DNA from 3 places in the Streptomyces sp. WMMB303 genome. Region 1 is predicted to be linked to each of the others. Evidence: riboswitches for the same ligand, from Rfam matches in the RefSeq annotation. Region 1 holds a riboswitch; each other region holds the start of a gene.
What was found. Region 1 has a riboswitch for thiamine pyrophosphate ahead of thiC (phosphomethylpyrimidine synthase ThiC). Riboswitches for the same ligand answer to the same signal wherever they lie in the genome.

Region 1 (4,409 bases):
CGTGGATCGTCATACCGGTGATCGCGCTGGTCGTCTTCGGCGGCCTGATCGCCAGCCTGGTCGGTTTCCTGATCGGCCTGCTGTTCAAGGTGCTGATCTTCGTCGCCCTGGTCGGCGGTGTCGTCTACCTCGTCCGCCGCTTCAAGGGCGGCGGCTCCTCGGGCAGCGGCTGGTGAACCCCCGCCCGCACCGGGCGCACCCCGCGGCGGAGCGGCCGGGGGGCCAGGAGACCGAACGGCTGTACGCCGCTCCGGCGGGCCGGGAGCCGTCCCCCGCCCCGGCTCACTTCGGCTTCCGCCGCCTCCCCCGGCCGCCGGTGACCCCGGCGCCGCGGCCCGGCGCGGGGCGGCCGCCGGACGCGGGGGCGCCGGAGACCGGTTCCCCGGGCGCCGGTGCGGGCACGCCCGGGGGCGTGCCCCCGGCGGCACGGCCGCCGACCGCTTCCGCCGCCTCGGGCCGCCCGCGGTCCGCCGAGACGACGAGCGCGGCCAGCAGCGTCGTGACCGGCACCGACGCGACGAGGCCGATGGAGCCGACCAGTGTGCGGATGATCTCTTCGGCGACCACCTCGCTCGTGGCGACCATCGTCACGTCGCTGCGCGCGATCGAGAAGAGCAGCAGCAGCGGCAGCGCCGCTCCCGCGTAGGCCAGCACCAGGGTGTTGACGACGGACGCGATGTGATCGCGGCCGATCCGCATGGCGGCCCGGTAGATCCGGCGCCGACCGGCCCCGGGATCGGCGTCCTTGAGTTCCCAGACGGCCGAGGTCTGGGTGACCGTCACGTCGTCGAGCACGCCGAGCGAGCCGATCAGCACCCCCGCGAGCAGCAGCCCGCGGATCTCGATACCGGGGTAGAGCCCGTGCACCAGGCCGGTCTGGTCGTCGGTGTTGCCGGTCAGTCCGGCCCAGCCGATGAACAACGAGCCCAGCAGCCCGATCAGCAGGAGCGACACCAGTGTGCCGAGCACCGCGACCGAGGTGCGGGCGGACAGGCCGTGGCACAGATACAGCGTGGTCAGCATGATGGCGCTCCCGCCGACCACCGCGACCACCAGCGGATTGGAGCCCTGCAGTATCGCGGGCAGGATGAACAGGGTCAGCACGGCGAAGCTGATGACCAGCCCCACCAGCGCCAGCACTCCGCGCAGCCGCCCCACGAGCACCACCACGAGCGCGAAGAGGCCGGCCAGCAGCACCATCGGCAGATCCCGGTCGGTGTCGACGACGCTGTACTGGAGATCGCGCGGCGCCTTCGCGGCGTAGGCGACGACGACGTCCTGCCCGACGGAGTAGCTGCGGGTGGCGTCGGGCGGTACGACCTCGGTGAAGGTGTGCCCCGTGTCCTTGCCCTCGGTGACCTCGATGCCGGCCTTCCGGCACGTCCCTTGGGCTCCGCCCTCGCCGCCCTGTTGCCCACCGCTCCGCTCGGCGGAACCTCCGCCCGAGGAGCCGGGCGGTTGCCGGACGTTGGCCTTGCCGCAGTCCACCTCGGCCAGTTCGACGACCTTGGCGGTGAAGGTGGGCCGGTCGAAGCCGACTCCGGAGTGGTCGTGCTGGTGCCCCGGAACACCCCCTGGCCACAGCACCACCAGACCGGCCAGCACGGCCGCCGCGAACGGCACCAGCACCGCCGCGATGACCTTCCGCAGATGGCGGGAGACGGGTTCGGCGGGCCCGTGGCTGTGACTGTGCCCGTGGTTGTGCCCGTGCCCGTGCCTGTGGTCGGGCCCCTGGCCCTGGGCGGGCGCATGGACAGGGGCAGGGCGGTGTCCGTGAGCAGGGCCGGGTTCGGGCGCGGGGACGGCGGGGTCGGTGTGGGTCACCGCCCGATCATCGCAAGAACGGCCGGGCGGGGTGTTCAGTCCGGGCCGTGTGCCGTTAGCGTAGAGGCGCCTTTGCACATCGCGGGAGCTCCGAGCACGGGGCTGAGAGGGCGCTGACCTCCGTGGAAGGGACCACGGAACCGGCTGCGCCGACCGCCGAACCTGTTACCGGGTAATGCCGGCGTAGGGAGTGGGTCTCATGACCACGCAGGATGCACACGCGCGCGCCGAGACGGCCGAAGAGGCCGGAAGCGCCGAAGGGGCCGAGAAAGCCCTCGGCTCGCACAAGGGATATCTGCAGGGATCGCGCCCGGACATCCGGGTCCCCGTCCGACGGGTGCACCTCACCAACGGCCGGGACGTGACGCTCTACGACACGTCCGGGCCGTACACCGACCCCGAGATCGACACCGATGTGCGCCGCGGCCTGGCGCCGCTGCGCGAGAACTGGATCGTCCAGAGGGGGGACACCGAGGAGTACGCGGGCCGTGAACTGCGGCCCGAGGACGACGGCCGCAAGCACACCAGCCCACGCGGCGGAGTCGTCCGCGGCGGCGCCGACGATCTGGCGGGGCTCGACGCGGTCTTCCCGGGCCGTCCGCGCCAGCCGCGGCGCGGCCGGAACGGCGCGGCCGTCACCCAGCTCGGCTATGCGAAGCGGGGCGAGATCACCGCGGAGATGGAGTACGTCGCCCTCCGCGAGAACCGCAGCCCCGAATTCGTCCGGGACGAGATCGCCGCCGGGCGGGCCGTACTGCCCGCCAACGTGAACCACCCGGAGACCGAGCCGATGATCATCGGGAAGAACTTCCTGGTGAAGGTGAACGCCAACATCGGCAACTCCGCCGTCACCTCCTCCATCGAGGAGGAGGTCGAGAAGATGACGTGGGCGACCCGGTGGGGCACCGACACCGTCATGGACCTCTCGACCGGCCGCAACATCCACACCACCCGCGAGTGGGTGCTGCGCAACTCCCCCGTCCCCATCGGCACGGTGCCCCTGTACCAGGCGCTGGAGAAGGTGGACGGCAAGGCCGAGGAACTGTCCTGGGAGGTCTACAAGGACACCGTCGTCGAGCAGTGCGAGCAGGGCGTCGACTACATGACGGTGCACGCCGGGGTGCTGCTGCGCTACGTCCCGCTGACGGCGCGCCGCAAGACCGGCATCGTCTCCCGCGGCGGCTCGATCATGGCCGCGTGGTGTCTGGCGCATCACCGGGAGAGCTTCCTGTACGAGCACTTCGGCGAGCTGTGCGAGATCCTGCGCTCCTACGACGTGACGTTCTCGCTCGGCGACGGGCTACGGCCCGGATCGATCGCGGACGCCAACGACGCGGCGCAGATGGCCGAGTTGGACACCCTGGGCGAACTGAACCGGATCGCCAAGGCGCACGATGTGCAGACCATGATCGAGGGTCCCGGCCATGTGCCGATGCACAAGATCAAGGAGAACGTGGACCGCCAGCAGGAGGTCTGCGAGGAGGCCCCGTTCTACACGCTGGGCCCCCTGACGACGGACATCGCGCCCGCCTACGACCACATCACCAGCGGCATCGGTGCGGCGATGATCGGCTGGTGGGGCACCGCGATGCTCTGCTACGTCACTCCGAAGGAGCACCTGGGGCTGCCGGACAGGGACGACGTCAAGACGGGCGTGATCACCTACAAGATCGCCGCCCATGCCGCGGACGTGGCCAAGGGCCACCCGGGGGCGCAGGACTGGGACGACGCGCTCTCGGACGCCCGGTTCGAGTTCCGTTGGGAGGACCAGTTCAATCTGGCGCTCGACCCGGACACGGCCCGCTCGTTCCACGACGAGACGCTGCCGGCCGAACCGGCCAAGACCGCGCACTTCTGCTCCATGTGCGGCCCGAAGTTCTGCTCGATGAAGATCAGCAGAAGCATCACAGAGCAGTTCGGCGGCGAAGAGGGCGCGTCCGCCGAGGAGATCGAGGCGGGGATGCTGGAGAAGTCGAGGGAGTTCGCGGCGGCGGGCAACCGGGTGTATCTGCCGATGGCCCCGTGAGACCCGCGCGCCGGTAGAGCGGGGGCGGGAGCCGCGAGGGCGGTTCGTGGCTCCCCCCTCCTGCCACGAACCGCCCGGTTCGATGCGCGCGGCGGCGCGGACGACAAGAATAGTTGACTCAGCGTCAGTGTCCAGTCACTTATGGATATGGACCTCTTGGGCGATGTTCTGACCTGATACGCACAGTAATGAAAGCGGAGGGTTTGACGCACGACGATGTGGGCCAAGTCTCCTGCATGTTCGTCGAACGCCCTGTGGTCAAGCGGACTGCCCGCGCCATCCTCCTCGCCGCCGGGGAGGGTCCGGCGCCCACGGTGGAACTGATCCTCATCAAGCGCACCAAGCCCGGCCAGGAGCCGTACTGGATCACCCCGGGAGGCGGCGTCGAGCCCGGCGTGGACCGCACCGTGGAGGACGCCCTGCACCGTGAGGTGGCCGAGGAACTGGGCGGGGCGATCACCGATGTGGTGCCCGCCTTCGTGGACACGGTGAGTGACCCCGCGGAGACACCGGGGGGAGTGAAGGTACAGCACTTCTTCGTGTGCCGACTCGTCTCGCT
Region 2 (4,409 bases), 1.8 Mb from region 1:
GTTGAGCGCCGCGGCCACCCCGCTCGACGCGGCGGTGACATCGGCCACGAGCCGGTCGAGGGTGAGCCCCGCGGCCACCCGGCGGGGCTCGCCGTTGACCGAGACGGTCGTCGTCGGGGTGGAGGTCATACGGGCTGCTCCTGGGTCTCGCGGGAGTCTGCGGGGGCGAAGCGCCGCGGTGCGAAGGGCCGGGCCGGTGCGGGCAGCTCACCGGTGGCCAGCAGCTCGGCGAGTACGTCGCCGGTGACGGGAGTGAGCAGGACGCCGTGCCGGAAGTGGCCGGTGGCCAGGTGGAGGCCGGGCAGCGCGGTGGGCCCCAGCAGCGGCGCGTTGTCGGGGGAGCCGGGGCGCAGTCCGGCGCGGGTCTCGGCCAGCGGCAGCTCGGTGACGCCGGGCACCAGTTCGTGCGCGTCCCGCAGCAGCTCGTAGACACCGCCCGCGGTCACCGTGGTGTCCCAGCCCAGTTCCTCACTGGTGGCGCCGACCACCAGTTCGCCGTCCGTGCGCGGCACCAGGTAGAGGGCACCGCCGCGGACCACCGCGCGGACCGTACGGGAGAGAAAGGGGCCGGCCGCGCCGCCGGGCATCCGCAGCCGCAGCACCTGCCCCTTGACCGGGCGCACCGGCGGCGCCACCGACGGGGGGAGGCCCTCCAGGGTGCCGCTGCGGGCGCCCAGCGCGAGCACCGTCTGCTCCGCGCGCAGTTCGGTGCCGTTCGCCAGCGCAGCCCCCGCGGCGCGGTCCCGTCGGTGCAGGAGCCGTATCGCGCGGGAGCGCCGGAAGGCGACTCCCGTGCGCTCGCAGGCGTGCAGCAGCGCCGCGGCCAGGCGCCGGGGGTCGATCTGGTGGTCGCCGTCCACCCGGGCTCCGCCGCGCACCGAGGGCGCCAGCATCGGCTCCAGGCGACGGCACTCGCGGCCGGTCAGCCACTGCGACTCCAGCCCGCACCGCCGCTGCAGCGCGTGCAGCTCGCGCAGGTGGGCGCGGTCGTCGGCGTCGAGCGCGACCGCGAGGGTACCGCAGGCCCGGTAGCCGATGTCCAGGCCGGAGGCGTCCTCCAGTTCGGCGACGAACTCCGGATAGCGGGCCGCCGAGGCGAGGTTGAGATCCAGCAGGGTCTCCTCGCCGTAGTGCAGTTCGGTGACGGCCGCCAGCATGCCGGCCGCCACCTGTGCGGCGCCGCCGCCTGGTTCGGGGTCGGCCACGGTGACCCTCAGGCCGCGCTGCGCGGCCCGCCAGGCCGTCACCAGGCCGATCAGGCCGCCGCCGAGGACGAGCACGTCGGGGCTCGCCGCGTGGGTACCGGTTCCTGTGCCGCGCATGGCGCTGCTGCTGCTCCCTTCGCCGGAATGACCCGGATCAGGTTCGGACGGTCGGAGGCCGCCGCAGCCTCCCTCTCAGCCCGGTGCGTCCGGGCTCCCGCGTATGTCGTGACTGCCGCGGCCCACCCTACTGCGGTGCGCGCGGCACGGGTAAGGCCCGCCCGGACCGCCCCCCGCGCCGCAGGCGGCGGCCCTACGACCGCGTCCGGACACCGTCTCCGTCCGGTGGCCGATGGCTCCGAGGGCCGACCGGCATACAGTGAGCGATGTGAGCGACAGTCAGAAACAGCAGCGGGTCGTGATCGTGGGCACCGGTATGGCGGGCGTGCAGACCGCCGTGCAGCTTCGCGAGCAGGGCTGGCCCGGCTCCGTACGGCTCCTCGGAGCCGAACCGCACCCGCCCTACGACCGGCCTCCGCTGTCCAAGGCCGTGCTGCTGGGCAGGGGCGAGGAAGCGGAGGTGCCGCTCTTCGACATCGACTTCGCGGGGCTGGGGATCGAGCTGGAGCTGGGCCGGACCGCCACCGGGCTGCTCCCCGACGAGCGGCTGCTGGTCACCGACGCGGGGCCGGTCCACTACGACCGGCTGGTCCTGGCCACCGGCGCCGAGCCCCGCACTCTGCCCGGCAGCGAGGGAGTGCCCGGCGTCCATGTGCTGCGCACCCTGGACGACGCACGGCGGCTGCGTCCGGTGCTGGCCTCCCGTGGCAGGGTCGTGGTCGTCGGCGCCGGCTGGATCGGGGCGGAGTTCGCGACGGTCGCCCGCGAGTGGGGCTGTGCGGTCACCGTGGTGGAGACCGCCGCCGCACCGCTGCCGGGCGCGCTCCCGGCCGAGGTCTCCGCGCCGATGCGGGACTGGTACGCGGAGGCCGGGGCGACACTGCGCACCGGCGCCGCCGTCGCGGCGGTCGAGCGCGGCGGGGTACTGCTCGCCGACGGGACGCGGCTGCCGGCGGACGCGGTCCTGGTCGGGATCGGAGCCCGGCCCACCACCGGATGGCTGGCCGGCTCCGGGTTGGCGCTCGGGCCCGACGGCTCCGTGCTGGCCGACGCGCGGCTGCGCAGCTCGGCCCCCGGCTGCTACGCGGTGGGGGACTGCGCCTCGTTCCCCTCGGCCCGCTACGGCGAGCGGCTGCTGATCCACCACTGGGACAACGCGCTCCAGGGACCCCGTACGGTCGCGGCGAACCTGCTCGCCGAGGGACACGCCGACGGCGAGCCGGAGAGCGTCGCCTACGATCCGGTGCCCTACTTCTGGTCCGAGCAGTTCGGCCGCTTCGTGCAGTACGTCGGCCACCACGCCCCCGGCGACGAACTGGTGTGGCGCGGCTCGCCCCGGGACCCCGCCTGGAGCGTGTGCTGGCTGCGTGACGAGCGGCCGACCGCGCTGCTGGCCGTCGGCCGTCCGCGCGATCTCGCGCAGGGCCGGAAGCTGATTCAGCAGGGCACAGCCGTGGACCGGGCCCTGCTGGGCGACGCGGCCGTGGCCCTGAAGAAGGCCGCGCGGTAGTGACCACCGGTTTCGGATGGCAGTCTGGAACCCGTGACCGAGATTGACGCAAAGACCGACGCGCTCGTCCCCGCCTGGCTCGCCCTTCCCGACGTCGCCGAGATGCTCGGCGTCGAGGTGACCCGGGTGCGGCAGCTCGTGAAGGAAGGCCAACTGCTCGCGGTGCGGCGGGAGGCGGAGTCCGGGAACCGGGTGCTGCAGGTTCCGGCTGCCTTCGTCGGCGAGGGCCGGATCGTGAAGGGCCTCGCGGGCACCATCACCCTCCTGCGGGACGACGGCTTCAGCGACGAAGAGATGCTCGAATGGCTGTTCACCGAGGATGAGTCGCTGCCCGGCTCGCCGGTGACGGCGCTGCGGGAGAACCGGGGCACCGAGGTCAAGCGCCGGGCGCAGGCACTCGCCGTCTGATCCCGCCGCCCGCGGCGGCGCACCAGCACACCGACAGCACCGGGTGCGTGGATCACCCGAGGGTCCACGCACCCCCTCCCGGGGGGATCCGAACACCGCCATGTCCCGCACGTCCCGCTCGTCCCGCAGTACCGCCACCCCGCCCGCGGCGCCCCCGGGGTCCGCTCCCGCCCGCGAGCGGCTCGCGGAGGCGCGCCTCTACCTGTGCACCGACGCACGCACGGCGCAGGGCGACCTGCCCGCGTTCCTGGACGCCGTCCTGGCAGGCGGTGTGGACATCGTCCAGCTCCGGGACAAGCGGCTGGAGGCGGCCGAGGAGCTGGCGCAGCTGGAGGTGCTCGCCGAGGCCTGCCGCCGACACGGGACCCTGCTGGCCGTGAACGACCGTGCGGACGTGGCCCACGCCGCCGCCTCCGAGGTGCTCCATCTCGGCCAGGGTGACCTTCCGGTGCCCGCGGCCCGTGCCCTGCTCGGCGACGAGGTGCTGATCGGCCGCTCGACGCACAGCCCCGCCGAGGCGGACGCGGCGCTGGTCGAGCCGGGCGTCGACTACTTCTGCACCGGGCCGTGCTGGCCGACCCCCACCAAGCCGGGCCGTCCCGCACCGGGGCTGGATCTCGTCCGTCACACTGCCGCCCGTACCGCCGCAGATCCGGCGTCTCGGCCGTGGTTCGCCATCGGCGGCATCGATGCGGGCAATCTCGACCAGGTGCTGGACGCCGGGGCCCGCAGGGTGGTGGTGGTCCGCGCGCTCACCGAGGCCGATGATCCCGGGGCCGCGGCCGCGTCGCTGGCCGCGCGGCTGCGGGAGGCGGCTGCCGCGGATGCCCCTCCACCGGCGCCGTGACCGCCCCGGCCGCTTAGCACGGAGGGCGGTACCGTCCAACAGGTGGACCTCGGCCATCCGGGAAACGGACAGATCCCCCCGTAACACCCCGGTGTCGAGCCGCTCTGCAGGCCAGGCCGCTAGCCTGCAGACATGGCCATCGGTATCTCAGCTCCCAGGACAGACCGTCCGCCGACTGTGCGTGATCTGCTCGCGAGCGGAGAGCAGTCCTTCTCCTTCGAGTTCTTCGCGCCGAAGACCGCGAAAGGCGAGCGGACGCTGTGGGACGCGCTGCGACGCATCGAGGCGGCGTCCCCGACCTTCGTGTCCGTCACCTACGGCG
Region 3 (4,409 bases), 1.8 Mb from region 1:
GCCGCCCCGCCACCTTGCCGATCTCGCTCCCGAGGACCGCCGTGCGGCGGTCGCGGAGCTCGGCGAGAAGCCCTTCCGCGCCAAGCAGCTCTCGCAGCACTACTTCGCGCGGCTGGCGCACGACCCGCAACAGTGGACCGACATCCCTGCCGCCGCCCGCGAGAAGCTGGCGTCCGGGCTGCTGCCCGACCTGATGAGCGTGGTGCGGCACATCAGCTGCGACGACGACGCCACGCGCAAAACGCTGTGGCGGCTGCACGACGGGACGCTCGTGGAGTCCGTCCTGATGCGGTACCCGGACCGGGTCACCATGTGCATCAGCTCGCAGGCCGGCTGCGGGATGAACTGTCCGTTCTGCGCCACGGGCCAGGCCGGCCTGGACCGGAACCTGAGCACCGCGGAGATCGTCCACCAGATCGTCGACGAGATGCGCGCCCTGCGGGACGGCGAGGTGCCCGGCGGGCCGGCACGGCTGTCGAACATCGTCTTCATGGGGATGGGCGAGCCGCTGGCCAACTACAAGCGGGTGGTCGGCGCCATCCGGAGGCTGACCGATCCCGAGCCGGACGGTCTCGGGCTGTCCCAGCGCGGCATCACCGTCTCCACGGTCGGTCTCGTACCCGCGATGCTGCGCTTCTCCGACGAGGGCTTCAAATGCCGGCTGGCGCTCTCCCTGCACGCGCCCGACGACGAACTGCGGGACACCCTGGTGCCGGTCAACACCCGGTGGAAGGTGCGGGAGGTGCTCGACGCCGCATGGGAGTACGCGGCCAGGTCCGGACGCCGGGTCTCCATCGAGTACGCGTTGATCAAGGACATCAACGACCAGGCGTGGCGTGCCGATCTGCTGGGCCGGCTGCTCAAGGGCAAGCGGGTGCACGTCAACCTCATCCCGCTCAATCCGACGCCCGGTTCCAAGTGGACCGCTTCCCGTCCCGAGGACGAGGCCGCATTCGTGCGGACGCTGGAGTCGCACGGTGTGCCCGTGACCGTACGGGACACCCGGGGTCAGGAGATCGACGGTGCGTGCGGCCAGCTCGCGGCGACCGAACGCTGACGCCTGACTGGTAGTGTTCGAACGGGCCGCCCGGTGCGGCCCGTACAACCGAACAGCCGACAGGGGAGCGCTCACAGCGCTGAGAGTGTGGCCCGTACGCCCGTACGTGCCGCAGACCCTCGAACCTCGCCCGGGTCATGCCGGGTAGGAAGTCGATGCACTGATGAAGAAGCACGCGCGGCGGGCTGCCGCCGCAACCACCGCTGTCCTCAGCCTCGCACTGCTGGCCACCGCCTGCGGAGGCGCGGACGACAACGCCGATTCCAAGACCGTCACCCTCGTCACCCACGACTCGTTCGCCGTCTCGAAGTCCGTGCTCGAGGACTTCGAGAAGCGCAGCGGCTACCAGGTCGAGGTGCTGCGCGGCGGCGACGCGGGTGCCGCCGTGAACCAGGCGGTCCTCAACAAGGGCAACCCGCAGGGCGACGTCTTCTTCGGCGTCGACAACACGCTCCTCTCCCGCCCGCTGGACAAGGACGTCTTCGCCCCCTACGAGGCCGAGGGCCTGGCGAAGGTGCCGGAGCGGCTGCAGGCGGACCCGGAGAAGCACCGGGTCACCCCGGTGGACACGGGCGACGTGTGCGTCAACTACGACCGCCGGTGGTTCGCCGACAAGAAGCTCGACCCGCCGCGTACTCTGCAGGACTTGGCGAAGCCCCGCTACAAGGACCTGCTGGTGACCGAGGACGCCGCCACCTCCTCTCCCGGCCTGGCGTTCCTGCTGGCGAGCGTCGCCGAGTTCGGCGAGGACGGCTGGCAGGACTACTGGAAGAAGCTGCGCGCCAACGGGGCCGAGGTCGCAGGAAGCTGGGAGCAGGCCTACAACGACCGCTTCAGCGGCTCCCGCGAGGGCAAGGGCAAGGGCGACAAACCGCTGGTCGTCTCCTACGCCTCCAGCCCGCCTGCCGAGGTCATGGGCGAGAAGAACCCGCCCGAGCAGGCGCCGACCGGCGTGGCCGAGGGAACCTGCTTCCGGCAGACCGAGTACGCCGGGCTGCTCCGCGGCGCGAAGAACACCGAGGGCGGGCAGGCGCTGCTGGACTTCCTGCTCAGCAAGCGGTTCCAGGAGGACCTGCCGCTGAAGATGTTCGTCAACCCGGTCCGCGAGGACGCCCGGCTGCCGGAGCTGTTCACCAAGTACGGCGAGACCGTGGACGACCCCGCCACCGTCGCCCCGCGGAAGATCGCGGAACACCGTGAGCAGTGGATCAAGACGTGGACGTCGCTCGCCGTGAAGTAGTCGCCCGCGACGCCGCGGCCCGGGACCTGCCGGACTCTCCGGAAGGGCCGGTGCCGCCCGGCGTCCCGGACGGCCCCGCCGCGCCCGCGCGACCGTCCGCCGCCGCGGACCGCCGCGGCGGCGGTGGCACCGGCGTGCGGCTCGCGCTGATGGCCGTCCCGGCGGCGTTCTTCGCGCTCTTCTTCGGCTACCCGGTGGCCGCGATCGTCTTCCGGGGGCTGCACGAGGGCGGCGATTGGCACTTCGGCCGGACCGCCCGGGTGCTCGGCGATCCCGACATCCTCCAGGTGCTCTGGTTCACGCTGTGGCAGGCCGCGGCCTCCACCGCGCTCACTCTCGCGTTGGCCCTTCCCGGCGCCTACGTGTTCGCCAGGTTCGACTTTCCGGGCAAGCGGCTGCTGCGCGCCGTGGTGACGGTGCCGTTCGTGCTGCCGACAGTCGTCGTCGGCTCGGCCTTCCTCGCGCTGGCCGGGCGTGAGGGAGCGCTGGACGTCTGGTTCGGGGTACGACTGGACACCAGCGTGTGGGCGATCCTGCTGGCGCACGTCTTCTTCAACTACGCGGTTGTCGTGCGCACCGTCGGCAGCCTGTGGTCCCAGCTCGATCCGCGCCAGGAGGAAGCCGCACGCGTCCTGGGCGCCGGCCGGTTCGCCGCCTGGCGGCGGGTCACTCTGCCCGCGCTGGCGCCGTCCGTGGCGGCCGCCGCGCTGATCGTCTTCCTGTTCACCTTCACCAGCTTCGGCGTCATCCAGGTCCTGGGCGGGCCGAGGTACGCCACGCTGGAGGTCGAGATCTACCGGCAGACGGCCACCCTGCTGGACCTGCCGACCGCCGCCGTGCTGACGCTCACCCAACTCGCCGCCGTCGCCGCACTGCTCGTCGTGCACGCCTGGGCACTGCGCAAGCGGGAGAGCGCACTCAGCCTGGTACCCGCGGACCACGCCGCCCGCCGCCCGGCAGGGCCCGGCCAGTGGACGACGGTGGGCACCGTGCTGGGCGTGATGCTCGTGCTGACGGTCGTCCCGCTCCTCGTGCTGGTCCTGCGGGCACTGGAGGGACCGGACGGATACGGTCTCGCCTTCTTCCGCGCGCTGGGTGCCCGCTCCGACAGTGCGACCTTCGTCGTCGCGCCCATCGAGGCCATCGGCAACTCACTGGCCTACGCCGCCGTGGCGACGGCCATCGCCCTGGTGGTGGGCGGGCTGGCCGCGGCCGCCCTCACCCGTCGGGCCGGGCGGCTGGTCCGGGGATTCGACGCGCTGCTGATGCTCCCGCTGGGCACCTCGGCCGTTACCGTCGGCTTCGGCTTCCTCGTCGCGCTGGACGAGCCACCGCTGGATCTGCGGTCGAGCTGGATCCTGGTGCCGCTGGCCCAGGCGCTGGTCGGCGTCCCGTTCGTCATCCGCACCATGCTGCCGGTGCTGCGTGCCGTGGACGTGAGGCTGCGGGAGACCGCGGCCGTGCTGGGCGCCTCCCCGCTGCGGGCCTGGCGGGAAGTCGACTTCCCGCTGGTGCGCCGCGCGCTGCTGGTGGCCGCCGGGTTCGCCTTCACCGTCTCGCTGGGCGAGTTCGGCGCGACCGTGTTCATCGCCCGGCCCGACGCACCCACCCTGCCGGTCGCGGTGGCCCGGATGCTGGGACGGGCCGGGGAAGCGCACTACGGGCAGGCCATGGCCCTGAGCACTCTTCTCATGCTCGTCTGTGCGGGGGTACTGCTCGCGCTGGAGCGGGTGCGAACCGACGGCCGGAGGGAGTTGTAGATGCTGCGGCTGGACGAAGTGACCGTGAGCTTCGGCGAGCGGACCGCGCTGGACGCGGTCGACCTGGAGGTGGCCGCGCACGAGACGGTCTGCGTCCTGGGGCCCAGCGGAAGCGGCAAATCCACCCTCCTGCGCGTCGTCGCAGGGCTGCAGGAGGTCCGCAGCGGCCGGGTGCTGCTGTCGGGGCAGGACCAGACCGGTGTGCCGCCGCACCGCCGGGGCGTCGGCCTGATGTTCCAGGACCACCAGCTCTTCCCGCAGCGCGACGTCGCCGGGAACGTCGGCTTCGGGCCGCGAATGCACCGCATGGGCCGCGCCGAGACCGACCGCCGGGTCGCCGAGCTGCTGGACC

Region 2: another riboswitch for thiamine pyrophosphate. It lies ahead of thiO (glycine oxidase ThiO); the one in region 1 lies ahead of thiC (phosphomethylpyrimidine synthase ThiC).
Region 3: another riboswitch for thiamine pyrophosphate. It lies ahead of P2424_RS22785 (thiamine ABC transporter substrate-binding protein); the one in region 1 lies ahead of thiC (phosphomethylpyrimidine synthase ThiC).

The regions. Positions count from the first base shown of each region.
Region 1 is NZ_JARKIN010000001.1:3,394,067-3,398,475, forward strand. It holds gene P2424_RS15120 (DUF5326 family protein) at 1-176, shown strand, start outside; gene P2424_RS15125 (YibE/F family protein) at 283-1,824, opposite strand; TPP riboswitch at 1,896-2,031, shown strand; gene thiC (phosphomethylpyrimidine synthase ThiC) at 2,024-3,850, shown strand; gene P2424_RS15135 (NUDIX hydrolase) at 4,087-4,409, shown strand, end outside.
Region 2 is NZ_JARKIN010000001.1:1,574,775-1,579,183, reverse strand. It holds gene thiS (sulfur carrier protein ThiS) at 1-129, opposite strand, end outside; gene thiO (glycine oxidase ThiO) at 126-1,322, opposite strand; TPP riboswitch at 1,320-1,433, opposite strand; gene P2424_RS07145 (FAD-dependent oxidoreductase) at 1,639-2,832, shown strand; gene P2424_RS07140 (Rv2175c family DNA-binding protein) at 2,866-3,240, shown strand; gene thiE (thiamine phosphate synthase) at 3,341-4,087, shown strand; gene metF (methylenetetrahydrofolate reductase [NAD(P)H]) at 4,220-4,409, shown strand, end outside.
Region 3 is NZ_JARKIN010000001.1:5,197,326-5,201,734, reverse strand. It holds gene rlmN (23S rRNA (adenine(2503)-C(2))-methyltransferase RlmN) at 1-1,057, shown strand, start outside; TPP riboswitch at 1,109-1,225, shown strand; gene P2424_RS22785 (thiamine ABC transporter substrate-binding protein) at 1,221-2,297, shown strand; gene P2424_RS22780 (iron ABC transporter permease) at 2,447-4,057, shown strand; gene P2424_RS22775 (ABC transporter ATP-binding protein) at 4,058-4,409, shown strand, end outside.